Regions from separate parts of the Stutzerimonas decontaminans genome, predicted to be linked through region 2. Evidence: predicted binding sites of a transcription regulator. Region 2 holds the regulator's gene; the other holds the start of a gene.
The links. Region 2 encodes FliA, which starts transcription of late flagellar genes. Its sites were predicted from a motif close to CTAAAGTTTNNNNNNNNNNNGCCGNTAA; they were not measured.
Positions count from the first base shown of each region.

Region 1: UIB01_RS11180 (methyl-accepting chemotaxis protein) is a predicted target of FliA. The motif match lies at 5,414-5,441, and genes of this name have one in related genera.

Region 1 is NZ_CP007509.1:2,430,725-2,438,789, reverse strand. Features, by position in the region: gene UIB01_RS11195 (ATP-dependent DNA helicase) at 1-304, opposite strand, end outside; gene UIB01_RS11190 (VRR-NUC domain-containing protein) at 301-1,938, opposite strand; gene hemN (oxygen-independent coproporphyrinogen III oxidase) at 2,085-3,473, opposite strand; gene UIB01_RS11180 (methyl-accepting chemotaxis protein) at 3,697-5,316, opposite strand; gene galU (UTP--glucose-1-phosphate uridylyltransferase GalU) at 5,903-6,742, shown strand; gene UIB01_RS11170 (VOC family protein) at 6,778-7,200, opposite strand; gene gorA (glutathione-disulfide reductase) at 7,271-8,065, shown strand, end outside.
Region 2 is NZ_CP007509.1:1,711,506-1,719,570, forward strand. Features, by position in the region: gene flhA (flagellar biosynthesis protein FlhA) at 1-2,044, shown strand, start outside; gene flhF (flagellar biosynthesis GTPase FlhF) at 2,060-3,352, shown strand; gene fleN (flagellar synthesis regulator FleN) at 3,444-4,271, shown strand; gene fliA (RNA polymerase sigma factor FliA) at 4,289-5,014, shown strand; gene UIB01_RS08060 (chemotaxis response regulator CheY) at 5,089-5,463, shown strand; gene UIB01_RS08065 (protein phosphatase CheZ) at 5,487-6,281, shown strand; gene UIB01_RS08070 (chemotaxis protein CheA) at 6,293-8,065, shown strand, end outside.

The sequences.
Region 1 (8,065 bases), 720 kb from region 2:
CTTGCGTCCAGTGCAGCTGCCGATGATTGGCTGGCTGGCGTTCAAGATCGCCGCGAAAGGTCTTGATCTCTTCCAGCCGGTTGCGCACCGGATCGTAGCCATCGGCGCGTCCGCGCACGTTCAGTCGCTCGTACTGGCCTTGCAGCGCGACTTCGCGCTCGTAGCCTTCACCGCGCCGTGCGGTGACCTGGGCATGACCGGCGATACCTTCCAGCGCAGTCGGCGAGGGGGTGAAACGCAAGTCCAGATCGCCGACCTTGGCGGTGAATTCGCAGAGCGCACGCACCGCGACCCGATAGCTCACGACGTTGCCTCGGCCCACTGCACATGACACACGGCGATAGGCAGGCCGTGCTGGTGGGCGTAGTCGATCCAACGCTTCTGGTTGTCCTGCAGGCGATCGCCCGGCCCCTTTACCTCGATCATGCGATAGCGGCGTTCCTTCGGCCACAGCTGGACAAGGTCTGGCAGGCCGGTGCGATTGCCACTGACATCCGCCAGAATGCGCTGGAACATCAGCTTGAGATGGGTGGCGGGAATGCAGTCGAGAGCGAGCGCCAGCAGCTGCTCATCTATCAGCCCCCAGGCGACGAAAGCATTGTGGATACCGAGCTTTGCCTGGAAGGTGCGCCAGATGCAATCACGGTAATCATCGCTGTCGAGACAGGCCAGGCAGGCAGCGAACAGATCGGCTCGTCGCTGATGAAAGTCCGCGCGGTTCAGATCGGCCGGCGCCCAGTGAAACGGATGAAAGAACGCACCAGGCAGCGGAGCGAAGATCGCCTCCCAGCACAGCAGGCCGAACAGGGAGCCGATCAAAGCGTTCTCGACGTAATAGACGGGAGCCTCGGGTGTCGACAGATGCTCACGCACGGCATGCTCGACGCTACAGCCGGCGCTGGCGAGGACCAGATCGAGCTGCTCCGGCTTGCGACTGCGCGAGCGATCGGTGGGGATGCCCAATCCGCGCTGGAGACGCGGCAGGATGCGCTGCAACTGCTGCAATTCATGTTCACTTTCCGGGGCTGTCTGAGCCCGAAGCAGCAGCTCCAGCGCCGCCGCTGGTTGGCCACAGCGTTCCAGCACCCGAATCGCGCGTTCGCGTGCGCCCGGATAGGGGTTGGCTGCGTGCAGACGCAGCGCCTCGGGCAGCTCCCCGAGCCGTTCGGCCTGCTGGCCGATACGCAGGAGCAGCTTGCCGCGGCGGCTTTCCAGCCAGTCGTTGGCATAGGGCGTGAGCGGGATGTCGGCCAGGACATCCGGCAGGGAGTCGCCGGTGTCGAAGCGCTCGCGGCAGCGATGCAGGTGCAGATAGGCATCCAGATCGGTGCGGCAGGTGAAGGCGCGCGAGGTAGGCGAAAAGGCGACTTGCTCGTAGCGATAGATTCCGAGATCGGCCAGAACGAACTCGGACCAATCCTGATGAATATTGCCGAAGAACAGCAGGCGCAGCCGCTCGCAGAGATCGTCGATGCATAGCGCGAAAACCGCATCTTCGATGTGCCTGCACCACGCCTGAAAAGGCTTTGCCGTGTCATGGACGGCCCGCAAGCTTTCCAAAAGCTCGGCTTTGCGTAGGTTGGCGGATGCCGCAGCTTCGAACACCTGCAACAGCTCGCCTTTGGTCATCAGTGCGAACAGCTGCTCCAGCGTCAATGCACGCTCCGCGTCGATCCAGCCGTGCTCGATCAGCGGCAGAGCTGCGTGGCGTGGGCAGCCGATCTCGGGATAGCGCAGCTTGCCCGCGCGAAACAGCGTGCCCTTGCGCATCACCATGCGTACCAGCAGCGCCTGGGAGGCTTGGGGCAACAGTGCGAAACGGTCGATGAAGTCTCGTTCGGCTTCGTCCAGCAGATCGCTGTGGTGACGGCTAACCCAGGCCAGCACTTGCTGAAAGTTGTTGAGATAGTAGAAGGGATTTTCCAGGGCCTGACGCATTGCACATCCGCTGAAGCTGGGGCGTGGGCGGCCCGCTCAAAGACTGGCTATTTATACAGCTTCAGCAGGTTTTGGCAATTCTAAGGCGATCGGCGGAAGGTGGACGGGCGGCCCGATTGCCGCCCACACACGCCAGGGATACGGGATCAGACCGTACGGGAAAAGCGCCCGCGTTGCTCGCCACCGAGATAGGCGTCGAAGGCCATCGCTACGTTGCGCATCATCAGCTGCCCTTGCGGCAACAGGACCAGCGCATCGTCATGCAACTCGACCAGGCCGTCAGCAACCGGCTCAGCCAGCTTGGCCAGCGACTCGGCGAAATACTCGCGGAAGTTGATGCCGTGCTTGCGCTCGATCTGCGCGTAGTCGACGCGGCTGTGGCACATCAGCGACACGATCACGTCGCGGCGCAGACAGTCGTCTTCGCTCAGCTTGTAGCCGCGATGCACGGGCAGCATGCCCTCGTTGAGGCGGGCGTAGTACTGCGAAAGCTCCTTCACGTTCTGGCTGTAGCTGTCGGCGACCTTTCCGATGGAGGAGATGCCCAGCCCGATCAGGTCGCAGTCGGCATGCGTTGAATAGCCTTGGAAATTGCGTTGCAGCGTGCCATTGGCACGAGCCAGGGCGAGTTCGTCTTCCGGCAGGGAGAAGTGATCCATGCCGATATAGACGTAACCGGCGGCGGTAAGGCGCTGGATGGTCAGCTCCAGCAGCTCGAGCTTGCGCTCTGGCGGCGGCATGTCCTCGGGGCGAATCAGCTTTTGCGCACGCACCAGCTCCGGCAGGTGGGCGTAGCTGTAGGCCGCAATGCGATCGGGGCGGATGTCGATGATCTTGTCCAGCGTGGTGTCGAAGCTGGCCACCGTCTGCAGGGGCAGGCCGTAGATCAGATCGACGCTGATGGACTTGAATTGCGCGTCCCGGGCGGCCTGGACCAGCTCGCGGGTCTGCTCCTCGGTCTGGATGCGATTGACGGCAATTTGCACCTGCTCGTCGAAATCCTGCACGCCAAAGCTCAGGCGATTGAAGCCGAGCCTGCGCAGGCCATGGATCTGCTCGGGCGTGACGGTGCGCGGGTCGACTTCCAGCGAGAACTCGTGGTTGTCGCTGTCATCCATGTTGAACGCATGATGCAGGCTCGCCATCAGGTCGGCCAGCTGCTCGCTGGTGAAGTAGGTTGGCGTGCCGCCACCCAGGTGAAGCTGAGTCAGCTTGCGCGAGCGATCGAACAGTTCGCCCTGCATGGCGATCTCGCGCTTGAGGTATTCAAGGTACTCGACGGCGCGATCGGTCTTGTGGGTGATGATCTTGTTGCAGGCGCAGTAGTAGCAAAGGCTCTTGCAGAACGGGATGTGGATGTACACCGAGAGCGGCTTGGGCGGTTGCGTTTGATTGCTGCGTGCAGCAGCGGCGCGGTAATCGTCCTGGGCGAAGGCCTGGTGAAACTGCGGGGCAGTAGGGTAGGAGGTATAGCGAGGACCGGGACGGTCGTACTTCTCGACCAGGGCCCGGTTGAAGCTCGGCAGTTGGTCCATTGTTCGTTTCACCTAAGGGTTGAATTCGGAGTCGGGCGCGGAACGCGGTGTCACCCTTGGGTGTTTCCGGCTCAGGCAGGTCATGGGCGCGGATTATGGACGATTCGCTCCGGCGCGCCGACTGTCTCAGATCAAGAATAGCGTCCCGGCGGCACTCCGAACCGCACCGTTGGGCGATTAGAAATGCGCACCGGGCGCGGCCAGGAAGGCCGCGCCGCTGTGGTCAGAGCTTGAACTGGCCGACCAGTCGGTTCAGTTCGGTCGCCAGGCGCACCAGCTCATCGCTGATCTGCGAAGTCTGTGTTGCGTCCGCCGAGGTGGTGTCGGCGATGCGACTGATGGTCGTGATGTTGCGGTTGATCTCTTCGGCAACCGCGCTCTGCTGCTCGGCGGCCGTTGCGATCTGGGTGTTCATCTCGTTGATGGTGCCGACTTCATCGGCGATCACACCAAGGCTTTGCGCGGCCTTCTCGACGCATTGCGAACCCGAGCGGGCGCGCAATTGCGCTTCGCTCATGGCTTGCACGGCGTTACGTACGCCACTCTGCAGTTGCTCGATCATCGCCTGGATTTCTTCGGTGGACTTCTGTGTACGCGAAGCGAGGGTGCGCACCTCATCGGCAACCACCGCGAAGCCGCGACCCTGTTCGCCGGCGCGTGCCGCTTCGATGGCAGCGTTCAAGGCGAGCAGGTTGGTCTGTTCGGCGATGCCGTTGATCACACCGAGCACCATGTCGATGCTGGCACTGTCGCTTTCGACCCGCTGAATCACTTGCGCCGCCTTCTCGATCTCGGCGATCAGCACTTCAATGCCATCAAGCGCTTCGGTCGCGACCTTCACCCCGGCCTTGGACTCGGTATCGGCCCCGGTAGAGGCGGTGGCGGTCTGGTTGGCGTTACGTGCCACTTCCTGCACGGTCGCGCTCATCTCGTTCATCGCCGAGGCGACCATATCGGTTTCGTTGCGCTGCTCGTTGACTGCCGCCAGGGTCTTCTCGGCGACATGGGAAACGCGCTCGGACACGTCCGTAAGCTGATGAGTGACGCCGGCAACGGCTTCCAGGCTGTGGCGGAACTTGCCGATCATGCGGTTGAAGGCATCGCCCATCGCGCCGATCTCGTCCTTCGCGCCTACAGCAACGCTGCGGCTGAGATCTTCATCTTCGGCCATGGCATTCATGGTGTGGCGCATGGCGGTGATGCGACGAATGATCACATGGCGCACGGTCATACACATGACCACCACGCCAATGACCAGCAACAGCAACTGAATCGCACCACTGATCATGATGTTGCGATCGACTTCCTGATCCAGCGCTTTCAGGTCATAGCTGATGCGCACAGCGCCCATGACTGCATTTTCGCTGACCTGGTGGCAGGTCAGGCAGTTTGTGCCCCGGTAATCAGCGTGCGCGAGGATGGGGTTGATGACGGTCAGCACACGGCCGCCGTTCTGCTTGTTGACCTCGATAATCTCCTCGCCACTCAGCGCGCGCCGATCCAGCGCGTCGGCAGGCGCCTGGTGTGCGAAGCCTGGACCGAACACCTTGGTGACTTCCTCACCCCGGATGATGCGTGCATCGATTACACCCGGGCGCGCGAGGATCTTGTTTCGCAAGACCTCACGCTGCGCCATGGTGCCGGTCAGCATCATGGTGTTGATGCTATCGAAATAGGAGTCGGCGGCATCCTTGGTCTGCTGCTCCACCACCTGCAGGACCAGGCGCTTTTCCGTACTGGCGGCTATGAACAAGGAGGCGGACATGATCGCCACCAGCACCAATACCAGGGCCAGATTGATTTTGGTCTGCACGGACATCTGTCGAGAGGCGGAGCTGTTCATGTTCTTCCTTAGTACTACTGCCACACGGAGGTAGCTGCCATGGCGCACTATTGTTCTTTTTTCCCACGACGCAGCGATGGGCTAGCAATCTCAATCCCTATCGGCGAGCTGGCGAATTTCTTGAAGATCGACGCTAATGCTAGCTATGCGCCATTATCGGGCACGCTATGGTATTGCGTTCCGGTCGATCTCGAGTGCATCAGCAGAGCAATGAGGACGCAAATACAGCTTTCAATGACGCAGGTCAGTGGAGCGTCTCGTGCGCAAGGATGCAATCTGGCTGTAACGGCATGCAGATAGATATGCGTGTAGCGCCATGCTTCACCTTGGTGCGGATGAAAGAGCGCAGGGTCCAGCTTTACAGAATGGCAAAGCGATATTAGCGTTGCCGACCCGTCTGGATCGCGATCATGGAAGCGCTTCGGGTGGCGGGCATATTTTCTGCATTCGCTCAGTGCGCTCGCTGCGAACCCATATGGAAAACGGTGGTCGTAGGCTCTACGCCGGCAAGACCGAGCAACACCGCAAGGCAGCTGCTATATCGACAAGCAGTGCATCGACTGGAACCTTCATTTCAAGGACTCACATGATCAAAAAATGCCTTTTCCCCGCTGCCGGATATGGCACACGTTTTCTTCCCGCAACCAAGGCCATGCCCAAGGAAATGCTGCCGGTGGTGAACAAGCCGCTGATTCAGTACGGGGTAGAAGAGGCACTGGCGGCTGGGCTTAACCAGATCGCGATCGTTACCGGGCGCGGCAAGCGCTCGCTGGAAGACCATTTCGATATCAGCTATGAGCTGGAACACCAGATCCGCAACACCGACAAGGAAAAATACCTGGTTGGTATTCGCCGCCTGATCGATGAGTGCAGTTTTTCCTACACCCGCCAAGTTGAAATGAAGGGCCTCGGCCACGCGATTCTTAGCGGCCGCCCGCTGATCGGCGACGAGCCGTTCGCCGTGGTGCTGGCGGATGATCTGTGCATCAACCTGGACGGTGATCCTGTCCTGGCGCAGATGGTCAAGCTGTACAACCAGTTCCGCTGTTCGATCGTGGCGATTCAGGAAGTTCCGCCGGAAGAGACCAGCAAGTACGGCGTAATTGCCGGCGAGATGATCCGCGACGACATCTACCGCGTCAGCCACATGGTCGAGAAGCCCAAGCCGGAAGACGCGCCGTCCAACATGGCGATCATTGGCCGCTACATTCTGACCCCGGACATCTTCGATCTCATCGAGCAGACCGAGCCGGGCAAGGGTGGCGAAATCCAGATCACCGACGCGCTGATGCGCCAGGCCCAGGATGGCTGCGTACTCGCATACAAGTTCAAGGGGCAGCGCTTCGACTGCGGTAGCGCCGAGGGCTACATCGCGGCGACCAACTTCTGTTATGAGCACTTCTACCTAACCGGTAAGGCGTTCTGAGCCAATTGGGCCACCTCCGGGTGGCCCAATTCGTTTCAGGGCTGCGGCATGTCTTCAGCGCCTGGCCCGAGCGGCTGGCCAAAGCTGAACTCGACATAATTGCCCGCCGGGTCGCGTAGTCCGCAGTAGTAGCCCACCGGATAGGGCTCGTCGCGCGGCTCCCATATCAGACAGCCGTCCTCGCGTGCCCGATCGGCGATCTCATCGACCTCTTCCCGACTGGCCAGCGCAAAACCGAAATGGCTGTAGTCGTCCATCGCCAGCGCCCGATCCTTGCCGCCCGGCATCATCACGAAAATGAACTCGCGCTCCTTGCCAGGCTCGGCCATCCAGACGATTCGTGAGCCTTTGCCAGGGCGTTCGTGGAACACGTGCATGCCGCAGAAGCGTTCGTAGAAGGCGATGCAGGCCTGCAGGTCAGGCACGTGCAGCGCGAGATGGGTAAGGGTAGGGCGCATGGGGCACTCCTTCGGTGAACCAGAGCGGATGCGTGGGTTATGCTGTCGCTACAGAAGGAGACAACATTACATGGCTTACGACTTCGATCTTTTCGTCATCGGCGCGGGTTCAGGTGGCGTTCGTGCGGCGCGGTTCGCTGCGGGTTTCGGTGCCCGGGTAGCGGTTGCCGAAAGCCGCTACCTGGGCGGCACTTGCGTGAACGTAGGCTGCGTACCGAAGAAGCTGCTGGTCTACGGCGCGCACTACGCCGAGGACATCGGCCAGGCGCAGGGTTATGGCTGGACCATCGACGGCGCTACCTTCGACTGGAAAGCCCTGATTGCCAACAAGGATCGTGAGATCCAGCGGCTCAACGGCATCTATCGGAGCATTCTGGTGGACAGCGGCGTGACCCTGCTGCAGGCACACGCTCGTCTGGTGGACGCGCATACCGTCGAGGTTGAAGGCAAACGGTACAGTGCCGAGCATATTCTGATTGCGACCGGCGGCTGGCCGCACGTTCCGGAAATTGTCGGTCGCGAGCATGCGATTACCTCCAACGAAGCGTTCTACCTCGAATCCCTGCCGCGACGCGTGCTGGTCGTCGGTGGCGGCTACATCGCAGTTGAATTCGCATCGATCTTCCATGGCTGCGGTGCGGATACCAGGCTGCTCTATCGTGGCGAATTGTTCCTGCGCGGCTTCGATGGGGCGCTACGCGATCACCTGAAGGATGAAATGATCAAGAAGGGCGTGGACCTGCAGTTCAACGCCGACATCGTGCATATCGACAAGCAGGCCGATGGCAGCCTGCTGGCCACGCTGGAAGATGGCCGCACGCTCGAAGCGGACTGCATCTTCTACGCGACCGGGCGCCGTCCGATG
Region 2 (8,065 bases):
GCTGCTCGTAATGATGGGCATGATGATGTTGTCGGTGCCGCCGTTCCTGCTGGATCTGCTGTTCACCTTCAATATCGCGCTGTCGATCGTCGTGCTGCTGGTCAGCGTTTACGCCTTGCGCCCGCTGGATTTCGCGGTGTTCCCGACCATTCTGCTGGTCGCCACCCTGATGCGTCTGGCATTGAACGTGGCGTCGACCCGCGTGGTGTTGATCAACGGCCATGAAGGTGGCTCTGCCGCCGGTCACGTGATCGAAGCGTTCGGCAATGTGGTGATCGGCGGCAACTACGTGGTCGGTATCGTCGTTTTCGCGATCCTGATGATCATCAACTTCGTCGTGGTGACCAAAGGCGCCGGGCGGATCTCCGAGGTCAGTGCGCGCTTTACCCTGGATGCCATGCCCGGCAAGCAGATGGCCATCGACGCCGACCTCAACGCCGGCCTGATCGATCAGGATGAAGCCAAGAAGCGCCGTGTCGAGGTTTCCTCCGAGGCGGACTTCTACGGCTCGATGGATGGTGCGAGCAAGTTCGTGCGCGGTGACGCCATTGCCGGTCTGCTGATTCTGTTCATCAACCTCATCGGCGGCGTCGGCATCGGCATGGCGCAACACGGCATGAATTTCAGCGAAGCCGGTCAGGTGTACGCCCTGCTGACCATTGGTGATGGTCTGGTCGCGCAGATCCCGTCGCTGCTGTTGTCGACCGCAGCAGCGATCATGGTGACCCGCGTCACCAGTTCCGAGGACATGGGCCAGCAGGTGCAGCGGCAGATGTTTGCCTCGCCCAAGGCGCTGGCTGTGGCTGCCGCGATCATGATAGCGATGGGCCTGGTTCCGGGCATGCCGCACCTGTCCTTCCTCGGCCTCGGCGCGGCCGCCGCAGCGGGTGCGTACTGGATCTGGCATCGCAAGAAGCAGGGTGAGAAAAAAGCCGAGCAGGAAGTGCAGAAGCAGCAGGAAATGCTCCCGGCCCAGCGCTCCGCGGAAACCAAGGAGCTCGGTTGGGATGACGTGACCCCGGTGGACATGGTCGGCCTGGAGGTCGGCTACCGTCTGATTCCCCTGGTTGACCGCAATCAGGGTGGGCAGCTGCTGGCTCGCATCAAAGGGGTACGCAAGAAGCTGTCCCAGGATCTTGGCTTTCTCATGCCCTCGGTACACATCCGTGACAATCTCGATCTGCTACCCAATGCCTATCGGCTGACGCTTATGGGGGTGAGCCTGGCCGAAGCCGAGGTGTACCCGGACCGTGAGCTGGCTATCAACCCAGGGCAGGTGTTTGGCCCGCTCAATGGCATTGCCGCCAAGGACCCGGCGTTCGGCCTGGAAGCGGTCTGGATCGAAGCCAGTCAACGCGATCAGGCCCAATCACTCGGCTACACCGTGGTGGACGCCAGCACCGTGGTTGCCACCCATCTCAATCAGGTGCTGCACAAGCATGCGCACGAACTGCTTGGCCATGAGGAGGTTCAGCAATTGCTGCAGCTGCTGGCGAAGAGTTCGCCCAAGCTGGCCGAGGAGTTGGTGCCAGGTATGGTTTCGCTGTCGACCCTGCTCAAGGTGCTGCAGGCGCTGTTGCAGGAGCAGGTGCCGGTCCGCGATATCCGCACTATTGCCGAAGCCATCGCCAACGTGGCGGCCAAGAGTCAAGATCCCGCCGCAATGGTCGCTGCGGTACGCGTTGCGCTGTCTCGGGCGATCGTGCAAAACGTTGTGGGACTAGAGCCGGAGCTGCCTGTGATTACGCTGGAGCCGCGGTTGGAACAGATTTTGCTCAATAGCTTGCAGAAGGCTGGGCAGGGTTCCGAAGACGGAATTCTGCTGGAGCCGGGAATGGCCGAAAAGTTGCAAAGGTCTCTGGTAGAAGCGGCACAGCGTCAAGAAATGCTCGGCAAGCCGGCAGTTCTGCTGGTGGCCGGCCCGGTACGGGCGATGCTGTCGAGATTCGCGCGCCTGGCAGTGCCGAACATTCATGTTCTGGCCTACCAGGAAATACCGGACAACAAGCAGGTCACCATCGTCTCGACGGTGGGTCAGAATTAACCGAGGGTACAGGCCATGCAGGTCAAACGTTTCTTCGCCGCCGATATGCGCATCGCCATGAAAATGGTGCGTGACGAGCTGGGCGCCGATGCCGTGATCATCGGCAATCGCCGGGTGGCCGGTGGCGTCGAGCTGACTGCCGTGCTCGATTACCCGATGCAATCTGCGCCGGCCGCCAACAAGCCCAACCCGGCGCTGGAAGCCGAGCTGCGCAAGACTCAGGCCCGTCTGGCCAATGCCCACGCCGAGCTGAGCGCCGCACCGCGGGCGAAGATGCAGGATCGTCAACTGGTTGACGAGAAGCCGGCCGCCGCAGCGAGCAAGCCGCAACCCACTCCGGTTGCCGAGGCTACCGCTGCGGTCGATTCGCGTGCGATCGAAGCGATGTATTCGGAGCTGCATGGTCTGCGCGAGCTGATCGAAGTGCAGCTCGGTTCGATTGCCTGGGGCCAGGAGCAGAGCCGTCGGCCGCAACAGGCTGGCCTCTGGCGCCGTCTGCAGCGCATGGGGCTGCCGGCTGAGCTGTCGCGCAGCCTGCTGGAAAAAGTTGCCGGCATCAACGAGTCGCGCCAGGCTTGGCGCATGGTGCTGGCGCACTTGGCGCAGGCGATCAAGGTCAGCAAGAACGAGCCGCTGGAAGAGGGTGGTGTCATCGCCTTGGTAGGCCCAGCTGGCGTCGGCAAGACCACCACGCTGGCCAAGCTCGCGGCGCGCTACGTATTGAAGTACGGCGCACAGAGCATTGCTCTGGCCAGCATGGACAACTACCGGATCGGCGCGCAGGAGCAGCTCAAGACTCTGGGGCGGATCCTCGATGTGCCGGTGCTGCAGCTCGATCCGAGTCAGCCGCTGAACAAGTCGTTGGCCTCACTGGCGCGCAAGCGGGTGATCCTGATCGACACCGCCGGTCTGCCCGCCAGCGATCCGACGCTGCGTATGCAACTCGAGGCGCTGTCCGACAAGGGCGTCAAATCGAAGAATTATCTGGTGCTGGCTGCAACCAGCCAGAGCCAGGTGCTCAAGGCGGCGTGGCACAACTATCGTCGCTGTGGCCTGGCTGGCTGTATCCTGACAAAGCTGGACGAGGCTGGCAGCCTCGGTGATGTGCTTGGGCTCACGATCAGCCAGCACTTGCCGATAGCGTACCTCGCGGACGGCCCCCGGATTCCGGACGACTTGCACCTGCCACGCAGCCATCAACTGGTCAGTCGCGCGGTGAGTCTGCAATCCGGCGAGGAACCGAGCGAGGAAACCATGGCCGATATGTTCGCCGGGTTGTACAACGGCTCGTCACGGCGGGCCGGATGATGCTGCGACAGCAGTACCTGAATGAATCAGATGCGTGCCATGCGGGCGCATCGCCGGCCGCAAGGCCCCAGCAAGATATAGGCATGTGAACATGGGTATGCATCCCGTACAGGTGATTGCGGTGACCGGCGGCAAGGGTGGCGTCGGCAAGACCAACGTGTCGGTCAATCTGGCACTGGCGCTGGCTGACCTTGGCCGACGTGTGGTGTTGCTTGACGCCGACCTCGGCCTGGCCAACGTCGACGTGCTGCTGGGGCTTACCACCAAGCGCACCCTGGCCGACGTCATCGCCGGCGAATGTGATCTGCGCGACGTGCTGATCCAGGGGCCGGGCGGCATCCGCGTAGTGCCGGCCGCATCCGGCACGCAGAGCATGGTGCAGTTGTCTTCGCTGCAGCACGCGGGGTTGATCCAGGCGTTCAGCGAGCTCGGCGACGAGCTCGACGTGCTGATCATCGACACCGCGGCTGGTATCGGCGATTCAGTAGTGAGCTTCGTGCGCGCCGCGCAGGAGGTGCTGCTGGTCGTCACCGATGAGCCGACCTCGATCACCGATGCCTACGCGCTGATCAAACTGCTTAACCGTGATTACGGCATCAGCCGTTTCCGGGTGCTCGCCAATATGGCTCATGCTCCGCAGGAAGGGCGCAACCTGTTCGCCAAGCTGACCAAGGTCACCGAGCGCTTTCTGGATGTAGCGCTGCAGTATGTCGGTGCCGTGCCTTACGATGAGGCTGTGCGCAAGGCTGTACAGAAGCAGCGTGCGGTCTATGAAGCCTACCCGCGATCTAAATGCGCGCTGGCGTTTAAGGCCATCGCGCAGAGGGTCGATACTTGGCCGTTGCCCGCCACGCCGCGTGGTCATCTCGAATTCTTCGTAGAGCGTCTCATCACCCCCGCTTCACAAAGCCACGAATGACAGGTGCCGGATCCGCTATGTATTACAGCAAGGCTCAGGCAAAGGATGCGCAGTACCGCCTGATCGATCAGTACGCCCCGCTGGTCAAGCGAATCGCTTACCACCTGCTGGCGCGTCTGCCTGCCAGCGTGCAGGTCGACGATCTGATTCAGGCTGGAATGATCGGACTGCTGGAAGCAGCTAAGAAATACGACGCCGGCAAGGGTGCCAGTTTCGAAACCTACGCCGGTATCCGCATTCGCGGCACCATGCTCGACGAAGTGCGCAAGGGCGACTGGGCGCCGCGCTCGGTGCACCGCAATTCGCGGATGGTCAGCGAGGCGATTCGGGCGATCGAGGCGAAAACCGGTCGCGACGCTAAAGATCACGAGGTTGCGGCCGAACTTAAGCTAAGCCTCGATGAGTATTACGGCATTCTCGGCGATACGCTGGGCAGCCGCCTGTTCAGCTTCGATGATCTGCTGCAGGAGGGTGAGCACGGCGAGCTTCAGGAGGATGCTGCCAGTACCCACCCTGAGCCCTTCCGCGATCTCGAGGACGAACGCTTTCAGCAGGCCCTGGCCGACGCCATTGCCAACCTGCCCGAGCGCGAGAAGCTGGTGCTGTCGCTGTATTACGACGAAGAATTGAACTTGAAGGAAATTGGGCAGGTGCTGGGAGTTAGCGAGTCGCGTGTGAGCCAGTTGCATAGCCAGTGTGCTGCGCGCTTGCGTGCACGCCTCGGCGAATGGCGCGCCAATTGACGATTGTTTGCGGTATGACGTGCTCGGTTTGCTGAGGCATTTTTGGACTTACGGAGGTCGACTTGGACAAGAACATGAAAATCCTCATCGTCGATGACTTCTCGACGATGAGACGAATCATCAAGAACCTCCTGCGTGATCTGGGGTTCACCAACACCGCCGAAGCGGATGACGGCACCACCGCGCTGCCAATGCTGAAGAGCGGCAGCTTCGACTTCCTCGTCACCGACTGGAACATGCCGGGCATGAGCGGTATCGATCTGCTGCGCACCGTGCGCGCTGATGAGCGCCTCAAGCACCTGCCAGTACTGATGGTGACAGCCGAGGCGAAACGCGACCAGATCATCGAGGCGGCACAGGCCGGGGTTAACGGCTATGTGGTCAAGCCTTTTACTGCCCAGGTGCTCAAGGAGAAGATCGAGAAGATCTTCGAGCGCGTCAACGGCTGAAGCAGCAACGCCGCGAGGGCACTATGACGCAAGCAGATCAAAGCCTGGCAGAGTTCGAAGCGACTCTGAAGGCCCATGCACCCAAGCTGATCGAAAGTCTGCAGCAGGGCCGCTTCGATGAAGCGACGCAGATGTTCAACGAGCTCAATCAGGTGCGCAATCACGGGCTCTATCTGGAGGTTGGCAAGCTCACCCGCGAGCTGCACAACGCTATCGTCAAGCTCGAGATGGATACCTGCGCTACCGGGGGCGATCCGTCACCGATTACCGATGCGACCGATCGCCTGTCCTACGTGGTGGAGATGACCGAGAAGGCCGCCAATCGCACCATGGATCTGGTGGAGGAGTCCGCTCCGCTGGTGAACTACGTGAGCTACGAGGCCCAGAGCTTGACGGCCGACTGGCAGCGCTTCATGCGTCGCGAAATGAATGCCGAGCAATTCCGCGAGCTGGTCAAGCGCATCGACCAATACCTCCAGCGCAGCATGAATGACGGCAGCCAGCTGTCGCAGAATCTCAGCGAAATCATGCTTGCCCAAGACTTCCAGGATCTGACCGGCCAGGTGATCAAGCGGGTGACCCGCCTCATCACCGAGCTTGAAAGCAACCTGCTCAATCTCGTCCTCATGGCGGGGCAGGTCGACCGCGTCGCCGGCATCCAGCACGACCGCGATGCCATGCGTGCCGAGCAAGAGAAGAAAAAACAAGAAAAAATGCCTTCCAACGGTGAAGGTCCGCAGATGCATGCCGATATGCGTGAAGACGTCGTTTCCGGCCAGGACGATGTCGATGATCTGCTTTCAAGCCTGGGCTTTTAGGGGAAGTGAATATGAGCTTCGACGCCGATGAAGAAATCCTCCAGGATTTCCTGGTAGAGGCCGGCGAGATTCTCGAACTATTGTCCGAGCAACTCGTGGAGCTGGAAAGCAGCCCCGATGACATGGCGTTGCTCAATGCGATTTTTCGCGGGTTCCACACGGTAAAGGGCGGTGCGGGCTTTCTTCAGCTCCATGAGCTGGTGGAGTGCTGCCATATCGCCGAAAACGTCTTCGACATCCTGCGCAAGGGTGAGCGTCGCGTCGACTCCGAACTGATGGATGTCGTGTTGCAGGCCCTCGACTCCGTGAACGAGATGTTCAGTCAGGTCCGCGAGCGCGTCGAGCCGACTCCCGCCTCACGCGAGCTACTCGCCGCTCTGGCGCGTCTGGCAGAACCCGCTTCTGCTGACGAACCGGCGGCTCCGGTCGAGACGCCGGTTATGCCCGAGCCCCAGGTCGAAGCTGACGACAGCGAATTCGAGCAGCTGCTCGACGCCGTTCAGCCGCCAGCCGGCGAGTCTGCAGCCGCGCCGGCAAGCGGTGGCGCTGACGAAATCACTGACGACGAATTCGAGTCGTTGCTCGACCAGCTGCATGGCAAAGGTCAGTTCTCGGCCAGTGCATCCAGCACGGCACCCGAGCCTGAGGTCGCTGCACCGACCAGCGATGAGATTACCGACGACGAATTCGAGGCTCTGCTCGATCAGCTGCATGGCAAGGGCAAGTTCGAGCCCGTTGGCAGCGTAAGCGCTGAACCCGCTGCGCCGTCGAGTGCTGCGCCGGTCGGCAGTGCCAGCGCCACTGATGAGATCAGCGATGACGAGTTCGAAGCGCTGCTCGATCAGCTGCACGGCAAAGGCAAATTTGAGCCTGCGGTTGCCGAGGTAGCGGCTGCCGCGCCGAGCAAGCCGGCACCCAAGCCCGAGCCCGCTCGTGCTGCTGTTCCAGCCAAGGCTGCACCAGCGGCCGCGGTGAGCAAGCCTGCTGCCGCGGCTCCGGCAGAAAAAGCGCCGGCCGAAGCCGAGACGACGGTGCGCGTGGATACCGCGCGCCTCGATGAAATCATGAACATGGTCGGCGAGCTGGTGCTGGTGCGTAATCGTCTGGTGCGCCTGGGCTCCAACAGTGGCGACGAGGCGATGGCCAAGGCCGTTTCCAATCTCGACGTAGTCACAGCCGATCTGCAGAGTGCGGTGATGAAAACCCGCATGCAGCCGATCAAGAAGGTCTTTGGGCGCTTCCCGCGGCTGGTACGTGATCTGGCGCGCAGCCTGAAGAAAGAGATCAACCTCGAGCTGGTCGGTGAAGAAACCGACCTCGACAAGAACCTCGTCGAGGCGCTGGCCGACCCGCTGGTGCACCTGGTGCGCAACGCGGTCGACCACGGTATCGAGATGCCCGAGGAGCGCGAGGCCGCTGGCAAGCCGCGTACCGGGCGGGTGGTGCTGTCGGCTGAACAGGAAGGCGACCACATCCTGCTGATCATCAGTGATGACGGCAAGGGCATGGACGCCAACGTCCTGCGCGCCAAGGCCGTGGAAAAGGGCATGCTGGAGAAGGATGCCGCTGACCGCCTGAGCGATCTGGAATGCTACAACCTGATCTTCGCGCCGGGCTTCTCGACCAAGACCGAGATCTCCGATGTGTCCGGCCGTGGTGTCGGCATGGACGTGGTGAAAACCAAGATTTCCCAGCTCAACGGCACGGTCAACGTGTTCTCCACCAAGGGCCAAGGCTCGAAGGTGGTGATCAAGGTGCCATTGACTCTGGCGATCATGCCGACC